Thermobifida halotolerans: one gene and its partner. The protein of the gene in region 2 binds, or shares a complex with, the protein of the main gene of each other region. Links are inferred from orthologs where the notes say so. Each region holds a gene or a part of one and is shown on either strand. Other genes may lie near its edges.

Evidence for each region.
Region 1: the proteins of tig (region 2) and rpsG are in contact, whole or in part, in a crystal structure (PDB 3GTY), measured with the Thermotoga maritima proteins. The link is inferred for Thermobifida halotolerans from one-to-one orthologs. Residues at the interface, in WP_004081061.1 of Thermotoga maritima: Glu122, Val124, Val129, Leu130, Tyr133, Glu188, Gly259, Ile262, Tyr263, Glu266, Ser270, Glu273, Gln274, Glu277, Arg308, Gln311, Ile312, Ser315, Tyr316, Glu325, Arg329, Arg336, Leu363, Phe366, Trp367, Arg373, Leu377, Arg381, Leu384, Glu387; in WP_004081843.1 of Thermotoga maritima: Lys34, Lys52, Lys55, Glu59, Arg62, Gln63, Glu66, Asn67, Lys69, Val71, Arg95, Ala109, Lys110, Lys111, Gly112, Arg113, Pro114, Glu117, Glu121, Ile124, Ala125, Tyr127, Asn128, Asn129, Thr130, Gly131, Lys135, Asp139, Arg142, Met143.

Annotation. Positions count from the first base shown.
Region 1 is NZ_CP063196.1:3,639,302-3,647,191, forward strand. What follows is about bases 3,788-6,645. They hold rpsG (30S ribosomal protein S7), read right to left. Parts: upstream 5,523-6,645; coding sequence 5,052-5,522; downstream 3,788-5,051. Other genes in these bases: fusA (elongation factor G), read right to left, coding at 3,788-5,006; rpsL (30S ribosomal protein S12), read right to left, coding at 5,523-5,894; NI17_RS16325 (hypothetical protein), read right to left, coding at 6,367-6,645. In the rest of the region: rplD (50S ribosomal protein L4), read right to left, coding at 1-450; rplC (50S ribosomal protein L3), read right to left, coding at 454-1,104; rpsJ (30S ribosomal protein S10), read right to left, coding at 1,119-1,427; tuf (elongation factor Tu), read right to left, coding at 1,644-2,837; more of fusA, read right to left, coding at 2,892-3,787; more of NI17_RS16325, read right to left, coding at 6,646-7,890.
Region 2 is NZ_CP063196.1:3,055,435-3,063,296, forward strand. The notes cover bases 2,187-5,016. They hold tig (trigger factor), read right to left. Parts: upstream 4,399-5,016; coding sequence 2,974-4,398; downstream 2,187-2,973. Other genes in these bases: NI17_RS13710 (ClpP family protease), read right to left, coding at 2,187-2,744. Outside these bases: ATP-dependent Clp protease ATP-binding subunit ClpX, read right to left, coding at 1-828; NI17_RS13705 (ATP-dependent Clp protease proteolytic subunit), read right to left, coding at 1,420-2,088; more of NI17_RS13710, read right to left, coding at 2,142-2,186; NI17_RS13730 (adenylyltransferase/cytidyltransferase family protein), read left to right, coding at 5,360-5,863; NI17_RS13735 (ABC transporter ATP-binding protein), read left to right, coding at 6,036-7,862. UniProt on the Bacillus subtilis protein: Involved in protein export. Acts as a chaperone by maintaining the newly synthesized protein in an open conformation. Functions as a peptidyl-prolyl cis-trans isomerase.

The DNA of each region.
Region 1 (7,890 bases), 590 kb from region 2 along the record:
GGTGACCTGGCGCAGCGCCTTCAAAGCGGTCTGGGTGCGCTTGGTGGTGACGTCCTCGGCGACGAAGCCGCTGATGACGTGCACGCGTCCGTGCTGTGCCCGGTTGGAGAGGGCTCCGCGCAGGGCGGCGACCTTCATCTTCTTGGGCGTCCGCTGGCTGTAGTCGCGCGGCTTGGGGCCGTGCACCGTGCCACCGCCGGCGAACTGCGGTGCGCGGACGGAGCCCTGACGGGCCCGACCGGTGCCCTTCTGGCGGTACGGCTTCTTGCCGCCGCCGCGGACCTCGCCCCGGGTCTTGGTGGAGTGCGTGCCCTGACGGCCCGCGGCCTCCTGGGCGATCACGACCTGGTGCATCAGCGGAATGTTGATCTTCTGGGCGAAGATCTCGTCGGGAAGCTCGACGCTTCCCTTGGCCGCGCCGTCGCGGTCCTTGACCTCGATGGTCGCCATGGCTTACTTGACCCCCTTCACGGCGGTGCGGACGAGGACCAGGCCGCCGTTGGGGCCGGGAACCGCACCCTTGACCAGAAGGAGGCCCTTCTCGGTGTCGACCGAGTGCACGGTGAGGTTCTGAACGGTCCGACGCACGTTGCCCATGCGACCGGCCATCCGCAGACCCTTGAAAACGCGGCCCGGAGTGGCACAGCCACCGATGGAACCGGGCGAGCGGTGCTTGCGCTGGGTGCCGTGAGAGGCGCTGAGGCCGCGGAAGCCGTGGCGCTTCATGACACCGGCGAACCCCTTGCCCTTGGTCTTGCCGGTGACGTCGACCTTCTGCCCGGCCTCGAACACGTCCGCGGTGATCTCCTGGCCCAGCGTGTACTCGCTGGCGTCGGAGGTGCGCACCTCGACGTAGTGGCGGCGCGGGGTGAGGTCGTGCCTGCGCAGGTAGTCGCCGAGCGGCTTCTTCACCTTGCGCGGGTTGATCTGGCCGTAGCCGAGCTGGACGGCGGAGTACCCGTCGGTCTCCGGGGTGCGGACGCGAGTCACGACAGCCGGACCGGCCTTCAGCACCGTCACCGGCACGACTTTGCCGGACTCGTCGAAGACCTGGGTCATGCCGAGCTTTTCGCCCAGAACTCCCTTGATCTGCTTGGTCGTCATGTCTTCAGCGTCCCTCAGAGCTTGATCTCGATGTCGACGCCGGCCGGAAGGTCGAGTCGCATGAGCGAGTCGACGGTCTTCGGCGTCGGGTCGATGATGTCGATCAGCCGCTTGTGCGTGCGCATCTCGAAGTGCTCACGCGAGTCCTTGTACTTGTGCGGCGATCGGATGACGCAGTAAACGTTCTTCTCCGTCGGCAACGGCACCGGGCCCGCGACCTGCGCGCCGGTCCTCGTCACAGTCTCGACGATGCTGCGTGCCGAGCTGTCGATGACCTCGTGGTCATAGGCCTTGAGCCGGATGCGGATCTTCTGTCCCGCCATGGTGGCCTTTTCGTCCTTCGCTTCAGTGTCCTAGAGGCGCGGCGCCGTAATGGGCCAGTGCGCTCCGGAGGAACTCCCCGTTGAGGCTCTATTCACCTGAGAAACTGCTACAGGGCTGTCCCCTGAGGTGGCATCACCGCTAAGAGCCCGATGACGTCCTTCATGGTGTCGGGCGGCCGAGTCACTGACGGACCCGACCGCCCGACAACGGTCGTGCTACTTGACGATCTTGGTGACGCGACCCGCGCCGACGGTCCGACCACCCTCGCGGATGGCGAACTTCAGACCCTCTTCCATCGCGACCGGCTGGATCAGCTGGACGCTCATCGCGGTGTTGTCACCCGGCATGACCATCTCGGTGCCCTCGGGCAGCGTGACGACGCCGGTGACGTCCGTGGTGCGGAAGTAGAACTGCGGGCGGTAGTTGTTGAAGAAGGGCGTGTGGCGGCCACCCTCGTCCTTGGACAGGATGACGACCTGAGCCTCGAACTCGGTGTGCGGGGTGGTGGTGCCCGGCTTGATGACGACCTGGCCGCGCTCCACCTCCTCGCGCTTGATACCGCGCAGCAGCAGACCGACGTTGTCACCGGCCTGGCCCTGGTCGAGCAGCTTGCGGAACATCTCCACACCGGTGACGGTGGTGGTCAGCTTCTCTTCCTTGATGCCGACGATGTCGACGGTCTCGTTGACGTTGATGACACCGCGCTCGATGCGGCCGGTGACGACGGTGCCGCGACCGGTGATCGAGAAGACGTCCTCGATCGGCATCAGGAACGGCTTCTCGATGTCACGCTCCGGCTCGGGGATGGTCTCGTCGACGGCCTGCATGAGCTCCAGGATCTTCTGGGCCCACTCGGAGTCGCCTTCGAGGGCCTTCAGAGCGGAGACGCGGACCACGGGGACCTCGTCGCCCGGGAACTCGTACTCGCTGAGCAGGTCGCGGACCTCGAGCTCGACCAGCTCGAAGATCTCCTCGTCGTCCACCATGTCGGCCTTGTTCAGGGCCACGACGATGTAGGGGACGCCGACCTGGCGGGCCAGGAGCACGTGCTCCTTGGTCTGCGGCATCGGGCCGTCGGTGGCGGCGACCACCAGGATCGCGCCGTCCATCTGGGCGGCACCGGTGATCATGTTCTTCACGTAGTCCGCGTGACCGGGGCAGTCCACGTGCGCGTAGTGGCGGCTCTCGGTCTGGTACTCCACGTGCGCGATGGAGATGGTGATACCGCGCTCGCGCTCCTCGGGAGCTTTGTCGATGTCCTCGAAGGGCGTGAACGGGTTCAGGTCCGGGTACGCGTCGTGCAGGACCTTGGTGATCGCCGCGGTCAGCGTGGTCTTGCCGTGGTCGATGTGACCGATGGTGCCGATGTTTACGTGCGGCTTGGTCCGCTCGAACTTGGCCTTCGCCACTGGATTTCTCCTAGACGTACAGGTTGCTTGGCTGGACTGGTAAGGGTGTCGTGGCTATTCGCCGCGGGCCTTCGCAACGATCTCCTGGGAGACGTTGGAGGGGACCTCCGCATAGGAGTCGAACACCATCGTGTAGTTGGCCCGACCCTGGGTACGGCCGCGCAGGTCGCCCACGTAGCCGAACATCTCCGACAGCGGAACGAGTGCCTTGACGACACGGGCCCCGGCACGCTCCTCCATGGACTGGATCTGACCGCGCCGGCTGTTCAGGTCACCGATCACGTCGCCCATGTAATCCTCGGGCGTGGTGACCTCGACCGCCATGACCGGCTCCAGGATGACCGGCTTGGCCCTGCTCGCCGCTTCCTTGAAAGCCATGGAACCGGCGACCTTGAAGGCAAGCTCGGAGGAGTCGACGTCGTGGTAGGCGCCGTCCTGGAGGGTCACCTTAATCCCGACCAGCGGGTATCCGGCGAGGACACCGAACTGGGCGGCCTCCTGGCATCCGGCGTCGACCGACGGGATGTACTCCCGCGGGATACGGCCACCGGTGATGTTGTTGACGAACTCGTAGCCCGCGCTGTCGCCGTCACCGTCGACCGCGAGCGGTTCGAGGTCGATGACCACCCGGCCGTACTGACCGGAGCCACCCGTCTGCTTCTTGTGGGTGTAGTCGACCTTCTCGACCTTGCGGCGGATGGTCTCACGGTAGGCCACCTGGGGCTTACCGATGTTGGCCTCGACCTTGAACTCGTCGCGCATGCGGTTGACGAGGACCTCGAGGTGCAGCTCGCCCATACCGGAGATGACGGTCTGCCCGGTCTCCTCGTCGGTGGCGACCCGGAAGGAGGGGTCCTCCTCCGCGAGACGCTGGATCGCGGTGCCGAGCTTCTCCTGGTCGCTCTTGGTCTTGGGCTCGATGGCGACCTCGATGACGGGAGCCGGGAAGGTCATCGACTCCAGGACGATCGGGTTCGCGGGGTCGCACAGCGTCTCGCCGGTGGTGGTGTCCTTCAGACCCATGACCGCGACGATGTCACCGGCACCCACACGCGCGATCTCCTCGCGCTTGTTGGCGTGCATCCGGTAGATCTTGCCGATGCGCTCCTTGCGGCCCTTGATGCTGTTGAGGACCTGCTTGCCGGCCTCCAGCACACCGGAGTAGACGCGCAGGTAGGTCAGCTTGCCCAGGTGCGGGTCGCTCATGATCTTGAACGCCAGCGCGGACAGGGGCTCCTCTTCGCTGGGCTTGCGGTGGAGTTTGGTCTCCTCCGACTCGTCCTTGGGGTCGTGGCCCTCGATCGCCTCGACGTCCAGCGGCGACGGCAGGTAGGTGACGATCGCGTCCAGGAGGGGCTGCACGCCCTTGTTCTTGAACGCGGTGCCGCACAGCACCGGAACCGCGGTGCCGGCGACCGTGGCGCGGCGGATGGCCGGAACGAGCTGCTCCACGGTGGGCTCCTGGCCCTCCAGGTACAGCTCCATGATCTCGTCGTCGGCCTCGGCGAGGGTCTCGACGAGCTGCTCGTGTCCTTCGCGCGCGGCGTCGACGTGCGTCGCCGGGATGTCGACGGTGTCGTACATCTCGCCCTTGCTGGCCTCGTCGCTCCAGACGTATGCCTTCATGCGGACGAGGTCGATGACGCCCTTGAAGTCGGACTCGGCGCCGATCGGCAGCTGGACGGGCAGCGGGTTGGCGCCGAGTCGGTCACGGATCATGTCGACACAACGCTGGAACTCCGCGCCGATCTTGTCCATCTTGTTGACGAAGCAGATCCGCGGCACGTTGTACCGGTCGGCCTGGCGCCACACCTGCTCCGACTGCGGCTCGACGCCTTCCTTGCCGTCGAACACGGCGACCGCGCCGTCAAGGACACGCAGCGAACGCTCGACCTCGACGGTGAAGTCGACGTGGCCGGGCGTGTCGATGATGTTGATCGTGGTGTCGTTCCAGTGGCAGGTCGTCGCGGCGGACGTGATCGTGATGCCGCGCTCCTGCTCCTCCTTCATCCAGTCCATGGTGGCCGCGCCATCGTGGACCTCACCGAGTTTGTAGTTGACACCGGTGTAGAAGAGGATTCGCTCGGTCGTCGTGGTCTTGCCCGCGTCGATGTGCGCCATGATCCCGATGTTGCGGACCTTGGCAAGGTCAAGAGCAGTGGTAGCCATGTGGCTCGTCTTCTCTCGGTCTCTCGTGTGGAAAACCCGCGGGGGTTACCAGCGGTAGTGCGCGAAGGCCTTGTTGGACTCCGCCATCTTGTGGGTGTCCTCACGTCGCTTGACAGCGGCGCCCAGACCGTTGCTGGCGTCGACCAGCTCGTTCATGAGGCGCTCGGTCATGGTCTTCTCACGGCGCTGGCGGGCGTACTGGACCAGCCAGCGCAGCGCCAGCGTGGTGCTGCGCGACGCGCGGACCTCGACCGGCACCTGGTAGGTGGCGCCACCGACACGGCGGCTGCGCACCTCAAGGGTGGGCTTGACGTTGTCGAGGGCCCGCTTGAGAACCACCAGCGGGTCCTGCCCGGTCTTCTCCCGGGCACCCTCAAGAGCGTTGTAGACGATCGACTGGGCCAGGGAACGCTTGCCGTCCAGCAGCACCTTGTTGATGAGTGCGGTGACCAGCGGCGATCCATAGACCGGGTCGGTGATCAGCTGGCGCTTCGGCGCCGGTCCCTTGCGCGGCATTTACTTCTCCTTCTTGGCGCCGTAGCGGCTACGAGCCTGCTTGCGGTTGCGAACGCCCTGCGTGTCGAGCGCACCGCGGACGATGCGGTAGCGCACGCCCGGCAGGTCCTTCACACGGCCACCGCGCACGAGCACGATGGAGTGCTCCTGGAGGTTGTGGCCAACACCGGGAATGTAGGCGGTGACCTCGATCTGGCTGCTCAGCCGGACACGGGCCACCTTCCGCAGCGCAGAGTTCGGCTTCTTCGGCGTGGTCGTGTAGACACGTGTGCACACGCCGCGACGCTGCGGGCTTCCCTTGAGCGCCGGGGTCTTGTTCTTCGAAACCTTGGTCTTGCGGCCCTTACGGACCAGCTGCTGAATCGTGGGCACCGCGTCTCCGTCTTCCCTCTTGACCTACGCCGGTTCCATAGCCGATGGATGCGCTATGACCTGCTGGATTTCCCGTTCCCCCCGACCCACGCATTCGGGCGTGTCGCCCCGGATTCCACGCACGGTGGAGCGAAAACGCCCGACCAGTGGCCGATTGTCATGGGAGGAGGTGTCACGCGCCGCTCTCCCCGTCGCCCGCTGAACAGGGACAGACACAAAAAGCGCACACGTGTGACCCGTAGACTCACGGGCACGAAGTTGGAGACTACCCAACAGAGATCACCCGGTCAAAATCAGGTGACCTCGTTGGGCGTCCGCACTTCGCAGCCTCATGCTGCCGTAGGTCTCCTCATAGTGTACGGCTTGTCAAGAGTGGTCGCGTTGTTTTTCCGGGCCGCACGGACACGCTTTCCCATAGCGTGGGCGAATTCTCGGTAAACCCTCCCACCCTGTCCCGACTCGCCTCCCGGGGTCAGGACAGCAGCAGGGCGCCACCTCCCGCGAGCACGCTCACCGCGATCCCGATGCAGGCGAGCACCGTGCCCGCCTTGACCAACTGCTCGCCTTCGAGGTGGCCGCGCGAGGTCCGGATGTTCCGCTTCGCCTTGGGTCCCAGAACCAGCGCGATCACCGCGAGCAGCAGACCGACGCCCGGGATCAGGGAGAAGATGCCGAGCCACAGGGTCGCGGTGGCCAGACCCTCCGTCTCGGGCCACACGTCGATGTTGTCGTAACCGGGGTAGTCGGAAGCCGTTCCGCCGAGCGGCTCGCTGAAGCCGGGGAACTCCTCGACGATCTTGTCCCTCTTCCGGGTACGGGAGCGTCCCTCCCGTACCGGCTCGGGGTAGTAGCGGTCGTCGACGTCGTCGTAGTAGTCGTCGTCCGGTTCCTCACGCCGGTCCCGGTCGTCGTCGTGGGAGGCGTCGTCCCCGCGCCATCCGCTGCCGTACCGCTCGGTCTCCGGGTCGACCGCCGCCAGAGTCTGGGTACCCTCCGCCTGGTCGAAACGGTGGTCGTCGTCCTCGTAGCCGTCATAGCCGTCGTGGTCGCGACGGCGGTCACCGCGGTCCGGGGCGTCGTAGTCGTAGTCGTCGTAGTCGTCGTAGTCGTCGGAACCGCGGTGGGAGTACTCGGTGTCCCGGCGTCCGTCGTAGCCCAACTCGTCGTAGCGGGACCCGTGGTCCGCGGAGTGATCGCCGTACTCCGTCTCACCACGGAGATACCGTTCGGCGGCCAGGGCGTCGTCTCCGAGTTCGGGCGGCAGAGGAACCGCGCCGGTGTTCTCCTTGACGATCCCTTCCGCCAGGTTCCAGTTGTCGACCTCGTTCTGGGAGGCCAGTTCCTTGGTGCGTGCCCTGGCCTGCTCGTCGGCGATGGCCAGCAGCGGGTCCGCGGACGCGGGGGCCTCCGGGGACGCCTCCTCGTGCCGTGCCTCGGGCTCGGACGCTCCGGCCTCCTCCTCCGCCGCGTCCAGAGTCTCGCCCGACCGGTCCCAGCGGTCGCCGTCGTCATCCGCCGTGTCCCAGGTGTTCTGGTCGGTCTCTCCAGGGCTCCAGGACAACTCCGTGTCGAGGGAGGCCGTCAGGGACGTGTCGACGTCGGCGGGCCGTCCGGCGGCCCGCTCCGCGATCTCGCGCACGCTTTCGGGCAACCGCGGATCATCCCGGCTGAACGCCCAGGTGTTTCCGCTGCCGCTGCCCAGCGACCCACCGAGCGAGGAGTCAGCCGCACCACGCGACTCCCACTCCTCACCCCGATCCCAGTCAGACACCCCGAGATCCGAAGCAGAAGCAGCACCCTCACCAAGACCGCCGCCCACACCGGAAGAAGTCCCCCACCCGGTATCAGCACCCAGCGACCCACCAAGCGAGGAATCAGCCGCACCACGCGACTCCCACTCCTCACCCCGATCCCAGTCAGACACCCCGAGATCCGAAGCAGAAGCAGCACCCTCACCAAGACCGCCGCCCACACCGGAAGAAGTCCCCCACCCGGT
Region 2 (7,862 bases):
CTTGGAGCGCAGCACCGCGTTGAAGCCCATTCCCTGCTTGCCGGTGCGGGCCTCGATGATCTTCTCCAGACCGGAGAACGCCCCACCGCAGATGAAGAGCACGTTGGTGGTGTCGATCTGGATGAACTCCTGGTGCGGGTGCTTGCGGCCGCCCTGCGGGGGGACGCTCGCGGTGGTGCCCTCCAGGATCTTCAGCAGCGCCTGCTGGACGCCCTCGCCGGAGACGTCGCGGGTGATCGAGGGGTTCTCGCTCTTGCGCGCGACCTTGTCGACCTCGTCGATGTAGATGATGCCGGTCTCGGCCTTCTTGACGTCGTAGTCGGCGGCCTGTATGAGCTTGAGCAGGATGTTCTCGACGTCCTCGCCCACGTATCCGGCCTCGGTCAGCGCGGTGGCGTCGGCGATGGCGAAGGGGACGTTGAGGATCTTGGCCAGTGTCTGGGCCAGCAGGGTCTTGCCCGAACCGGTGGGGCCGAGCAGCAGGATGTTGGACTTGGCGATCTCGACGTCCTCGTCACGGGGTCGGTCCCCCTCGGACTGCACCCGCTTGTAGTGGTTGTAGACCGCCACGGACAGGGCCTTCTTCGCCTGCTCCTGCCCGATGACGTAGGAGTCGAGGAATTCGTAGATCTCACGGGGCTTGGGAAGACTGTCCCATTTCAACTCGGTCGCATCCGCGAATTCTTCCTCGATGATCTCGTTGCAGAGGTCGATGCATTCATCGCAGATATACACACCGGGGCCCGCGATGAGCTTCTTCACCTGCTTCTGGCTCTTGCCGCAGAACGAGCACTTCAGCAGGTCTCCACCGTCGCCGATGCGTGCCACCCAGCCACTCCTTAAAACGTCGGCCGTCCCGTCACACGCCTCCTCCCCACTACCGCGGGGGTCCGAACACACCCAAGGCGTCCGACGCGATCCGCGGAAGGCGGGGCGATCCCGGCTCACCGGACGACCACCGATTTCCAGGATATGCCTTCCCCGTGGAACCATTAACGGGACAGTCTGTGCGTCGTTCCTTCGAGCCTAAGCGACGGAGCGGACCGACTTCGCCGTCCACGCCGTCCGGTCGGCTCCGGTCTCCTCCTCGGTGATCCTGGGACGGGGGCCGACGCATGCGTCGCGGACACCCGTCCCGGCCTTTGGGACGAGCCCCCGCTTACGGCCCGTGCCGCACAACGGGCGTCCCCGGGGCGCCGGTACGCGGCATCCGGTCGCTCCTTCGGACATCGGGTCCCGTCGCACGGCTCCGGTCCACCCGGCGGCCACCGGTTGCCGCCCTGTCGGCACGGAGTCGCTGACGGAACGGTCTGTGTGTCGTCGTGTCGGGCCCGGGGGAAGAAGCGGGCCGGCCTCACCGCTCACGGTGTGCGGTCGGGTCCGACCGGCCCCGCCTTCTCGCCGCCTCCACCCGGGGTCCTACTTGGCCGACGCCTTGCGGTAGGGGAGCACGTCGTCGACGATGCCGTACTCCTTGGCCTCCTCCGCGGTGAGGATCTTGTCCCGCTCGATGTCACGGGAGATCTCCTCGACGGTGCGGTCGGTGTGCCGCGCGAGGGTGGTCTCCAACTGGTTGCGGATGCGCATGATCTCGTTGGCCATGATCTCGACGTCACTGGCCTGCCCGTGCGTTCCCTCGGTGGCGGGCTGGTGGATCAGGATCCGCGCGTTGGGCAGCGCCGTGCGCTTGCCCTTGGTGCCGCCCGCGAGCAGGACGGCCGCGGCCGAGGCGGCCTGGCCCACGCAGACGGTCTGGATGTCGGGCCGCACGAACTGCATCGTGTCGTAGATCGCCATCAGCGAGGTGAAGGAACCGCCGGGCGAGTTGATGTACAGCGTGATGTCGCGGTCGCTGTCGATGTGCTCCAGCGTCATCATCTGGGCGATGATGTCGTTGGCCGACGTGTCGTCGATCTGCACCCCCACGAAGATGATCCGCTCCTCGAAGAGCTTGTTGTAGGGGTTCATCTCCTTGACGCCGTACGTCGTGCGCTCGACGTAGGAGGGGAGGACGTAGCGGCTCTGCGGAGCCGCCGGCGCCATCCCACCGCCGTGGCGGTAGTAGGGGCTGAGGTTGTACTCGCTCATTTCCTGGCCTTCCACACTGCGCCGGTCCACAGGACTGTTGGTTCGGGGGTCGTTCAGGACCGACCGCCCGTGACGTCGGGGGTGTTCGACAGCACCTCGTCGATGAAGCCGTACTCGAGAGCCTCCTCGGCGGTGAACCACCGGTCCCGGTCGGCGTCCTTCTCGATCTGCTCGACCGTCTGTCCCGTGTGCAGCGAGATGCGCTCCAGGAACATCTTCTTCACGTAGAGCAGCTGGTCGGCCAGGATACGGATGTCGGAGGCGGTTCCCCCGATGCCACCCGACGGCTGGTGCATCATGATTCGGGTGTGCGGCAGCGCGTAGCGCTTGCCCGGCGCACCGGCGCACAGCAGCATCTGGCCCATGGAGGCGGCCAGACCCATGCCGACGGTGCGGACGTCGTTGGGGATGTACTGCATGACGTCGTAGATCGCCATTCCGGCGGTCACCGAACCGCCGGGCGAGTTGATGTACAGCGTGATGTCCCGGTGCCGGTCCTCGGCGGACAGCAGCAGCAGCTCCCCGACGATGCGGTTGGCGATGTCGTCGTCGACCTGCTGGCCGAGGACGACGATGCGCTGCCTGAGCAGGCGCTGCGACGTCTGGTCGAACATCGGCTGCATAGGTGCTTCGGCAGTACGGGCTTCGGTTTGCATGGACTCATTATGGGTCGGCGGCACTCTCGTCACCTGCTCCGGAAATCGAAACGGTTGCGACGCTTGCGACACTAACGCTGTTGCCCGACCGGCTCGCACCAGTTCACGGCCCTGTTCGCTTTCAGCGCAGGTACCCCCGCCGGTGACCAGGGAGTTTCGCGCCTGGCGAAACGCCGGTGGGCCCCGCACCCGTCGAGGTGCGAGGCCCACCCGTGGTCGGCTCCGGCGGTCAGGCCCTGGTCTCGCCGTCCCCGTCCGCGGAGTCGGTGTCGGCGGAGTCGGCGGCGGTCTCCTCCGCGTCCTCCTCACCTGAGGAGACCGTGACGGTCTCGGTCTGGGCGGCGGGGACCGCCGGCGGCTCGATGGTGTTGCCGGACTCGTCGGTGATCCTGGCCCTGGAGACCACCAGGTCCAGCGCCTTGGCGCGCACGACCTCGACGTAGACCAGCTGCAGCTGGTTGGCCTGCATCAGGCTCTGGAAGAACTGGTCGGGCGAGATCCCCATGAGCTGGGCCTGCTCGACGATGTACTGGGTCAGCTCCTCGTTGCCCGCGGCCAGCTCCTCCTGGGAGGCGAGCTGGTCGAGGATGAAACCGACCTTGACGGCCTTGGCGGCGTTCTCGGAGAGCTCGGTCTCGAACTCCTCCTCGGTCTGCTCCTGGGCCTCCAGGTAGGACTCCTTGGTCAGCCCGCTCTGGGCGAGCTGCCGCTCCAGGCTCTCGCGGCGGCGGTCGGCCTCCTGGGCGACCACGCTCTCCGGCAGCGGGACGTCCACGGACTCCACGAGCTTGTCGAGGACGCGGTCGCGGGCCTGGGAGAGCTGCTGGCGGCGGCGCGTCTCGCCGAGCCGCTCGGCCTCGCTGGCGCGCAGCTCCGCGATGGTGTCGAACTCGCTGGCCATCTGGGCGAACTCGTCGTCCAGCTCGGGCAGCTCCTTGACCTTGACGCTGTGCACGGTGACCGTGACGTCGGCGTCGCGGCCCTCGTACTCGCCGCCCACCAGCTTGGTGGCGAAGGTGGCGGACTCGCCCGCGCTCAGACCGGTGATCGCGTCGTCGAGGCCCTCCAGCATGGTGTTGGTGCCGACCTCGTAGGAGATCCCGTTGGCCTGGACGTCGTCGAGCTTCTCGCCGTCGATCGCGGCGGACAGGTCGATGGAGACGTGGTCGCCCTCCTGGGCGGGCCGGTCGACACCGGTGAGGGTGGCGAAGCGCTGCCGCAGGGTGTCGAGCCGCTCGTCGACCTGCTCGTCGGTGACCTCGGCGTCGTCGACGGTGACCTCGATGCCCTCGTAGTCGGTGACCTCGAACTTGGGGCGGACGTCGACCTCGGCGGTGAAGGCCAGTTCCTGGCCGTCCTCCAGCTTGGTGATCTCGACCTCGGGCTGGCCGAGGGCGAAGACCTCCTCCTTCTGGACGGCCTCGTTGTAGAGCTCGGGAACCGCGTGGTTGACGGCCTCGGTGATCACCGCTCCCCGGCCGACGTAGCGGTCGATGAGCCGCGCCGGAGCCTTTCCGGGCCGGAAACCCTTGATCCGGACCTGCTTGGCGAGCGACTTGTAGGTCACGTCGAAGGCGTGGTCCAGTTCCTCGAACGGAACCTCGATGGTCAGCTTGACCCGGGTCGGGCTCAGCTCCTCGACATCGGTCTTCACGGGGCGGTACTCCTAGGTTTCCGGCGATTGCGCCCGGCATGCGGAACGGTGCCCGACCGCGACACGGCGGTGGCCGACGGGCGCCGACCGGCGGGGCGTCACGAGAGACTGCTGTGGTCTCCAGCGTGGTTCTGCGGTCTGCGATCACGCTCAGTCTAGGGCAGACACGAAGGGGACGACGGTCCCGTCGGGCCGGAGCTCCACGCGGACCGTCGAGTCTCGTCGGGGAGGCGGGATTCGAACCCGCGGCCTCATGCTCCCAAAGCATGCGCGCTAACCAAGCTGCGCCACTCCCCGTGAACCACGCGGGTCCGTCGAAAAGTGCGCGACCCGCACCGCGGAGGCGGTAATGTTGTCTCCGTCGGCTCCACGAGTCTAGAGGAAACTCGGCGGTTGCCGCGCCATGCGGGTGTAGTTCAATGGTAGAACTCCAGCCTTCCAAGCTGGTCGTGCGGGTTCGATTCCCGTCACCCGCTCCAAGCCCGAAGGGCCAGGTCAGCAGTGGTTTCCCACGCGGCCTGGCCCTTTGTTCTCTCTCGACCGGTCCCCCGGGGAGACCGCGGCGCCGACCGCGCCCCCGCCCCGGCAGCGGACCGCGCGGCACCCTGACCCGACCGGTTCGCCCCGGTTTCGTTCCGTCACGGATCCCCCGTCGGTCCCTCCGCACACCGGCGCACCACAGATGTGTTCTGCATCACTTTTCTGTGTCGACCGGCGCCGGCCTCGGGGGAGGCGCCGCGCTCCCGCCCCGCTCCGGCACCTCCCCACCCTTTCCAGCGCTTTCCCGTCCCGCCCCGCCCACCGGCACGGCACACCGGCGGCCAGGCTGACGGCACGGCACGGGGGCAGAGGTATCGTCAGTGGTCAGGACCGTATGTCAGCGCCCGTCACGGAACCTCCGGGATTCTCGGGCGCCCCTCAACGTGCACGGTGGTGTGCCAGGGCTTTCGATGGGTGGGAAATGACGGGAACCGATCCGACGCGGGAGGCCGCGCCCTCACTGACGCTGGACTGGGTCTCCCAGCCGGCCGGCACGGAGCGTCCCGCGGTCGTCACCGGGGCTTTCGACATCCTGCACGTGGGACATGTCCGCTACCTCAAAAGCGTGCGGGCCCGGGGCTTCCCGCTGGTGGTCGGGGTGGAGTCCGACGAGCGGGTGCGCGCCTGGAAGGGGCCGGGGCGGCCGGTCAACCCCGCCGAGGAACGCGCCGAGGTCCTCTCCGCGCTGGCCTGCGTGGACGGGGTGTTCATCGTCTCGGGGCCGCCGGAGGCCGCCAGCTGGCGGCACTACACCGACCTGCTCGCTCCGCTGCGTCCCGCGGCGCTGGCCTACACCGAGGGCGACCGCTACGCCGAGGCCAAACGGCGTGGCGCGGAGGAGTTGGGCGCGGTCGCCTGGGAACTGCCGTTGACCCTGGGGCGCTCCACCACCGCGACTCTGGGCCAACTGGCCCGCTCCCTGTGATCCCCGCACGTCAGGGACTGGCGGGCTCCCGAGCTCTCCGCCGCCTCGGGGCCGCGTCGACGCGTTCTCCGGGGGGAGGAGGCGGAATGGCGACCGGCGCGGCGGACGTTGACTCCGGGCAGCGCGGTCGGTCTCTCCCGCCGTACGCCGCATGAAGGGGGGCACAGCGATGATGATGGGCGGCCCGCCCACAGTCCGGACACTGGTCAACGACGGTTCGGCCAAGAACGCGTCCATCCGCCCGGACACCCTGCGGCGGGTTCTGGGATACGCCAGCCCGCACTGGCGCCGCATCCTGGCGTTCGTCCTGGTGACGTCGGCCGGCGCGGGCATCGTCGTGGCCAATCCGCTGCTGCTCAAGGCGATCATCGACCACGGGATCGGCGGCGGCGACCCCTCGCTGGTGACCTGGCTGGCGCTGGCCGTGGCGGCCCTGGCGCTGGTGGAGACCGCGCTCAACCTGACCGGACGGTGGCTGTCGGCGAGCATCGGCGAGGGCGTCATCTACCTGCTGCGCACCCGGGCGTTCACGCACGTGCAGCGCATGCCGCTGGCCTTCTTCACCCGAACCCAGACCGGATCGCTGATCAGCAGGCTCAACACCGACGTCGTGGGGGCGCAGAAGGCCATCACCTCGGTGCTGCAGTCGCTGGTCTCCAACGTGGTGAGCGTCGTGGCGGTGCTCACCGCGATGTTCGCGCTGTCGTGGCAGATCACCCTGGCCGCTCTGGTGGCGATCCCGCTGTTCCTGGTTCCCGCCAAGTACCTGGGCCGCCGCCTGGCCGGGGTGCACCGCGAGAGCATGGACCTGAACGCGGACATGAGCTCGCTCATGACCGAGCGCTTCAACGTCGGCGGCGCGATGCTGGTCAAGCTGTACGGCCGCCCCGAGGAGGAGAGCGCGGAGTTCGCCGACCGGGCCAGTCGGGTGCGCGACATCGGGGTCACCCAGAGCATCTACGGCGGCCTGCTGTTCTCCATGCTCGGTCTGATCACCGCCCTGGCCACCGCGATGGTCTACGGCGTGGGCGGCAACCTGGTGCTGGGCGGCACGCTCGAACTGGGCACCCTGGTGGCGCTGGCGACCCTGCTGACCCGGCTGTACGGTCCGGTCACCGCGCTGTCCAACGTCCAGGTGGACGTCATGACGGCCCTGGTCAGCTTCGATCGGGTCTTCGAGATCCTGGACCTGAAGCCGTCGGTCGCCGAACCGGACGCCCCCGTTGACCTGCCGGGGGGCGGACTCTCGGTGGAGTTCGACCGGGTCTCCTTCCGCTATCCGGGCGCCGAGTCCTCACTGGAATCCCTGGAACTGGTGCCCCAACCGGAGCTCTCCGAGGACACCCAGGTGCTCAGCGACGTCTCGTTCACCGCGCGCCCCGGGCAACTGGTGGCCCTGGTCGGCCCGTCCGGAGCGGGCAAGACGACGCTGACCCACCTGGTGTCGCGGCTGTACGACCCCACCGCGGGGACGGTCCGCATCGGCGGCGTGGACCTGCGCCGGGCGCGCGGCCGGTCGCTGCGGGACGCGGTCGGGGTGGTCACCCAGGACACCCAGCTGTTCCACGACACCATCGGGGCGAACCTGCGCTACGCCCGTCCGGACGCCACGGACGACGAGCTCGTCGAGGCGATGCGCGCCGCCCAACTGGGGGCGCTGCTGGAGGCGCTGCCCAACGGGCTGGACACGATGGTCGGGGACCGCGGCTACCGCCTGTCGGGCGGGGAGAAGCAGCGTCTGGCCATCGCCCGCCTGCTGTTGAAGGCTCCGGCGGTGGTGGTACTGGACGAGGCCACCGCGCACCTGGACTCCGAGTCCGAGGCGGCGGTGCAGGAGGCGCTGGCCAAGGCGCTGCGGGGACGGACGTCGCTGGTCATCGCCCACCGGTTGGCCACCGTGCGCGAGGCCGACCTGATTCTGGTGCTGGAGGACGGCCGCGTCCTGGAGCGCGGCACCCACGAGGAACTGCTGGCGCGCGGCGGCCTGTACACCGCCCTG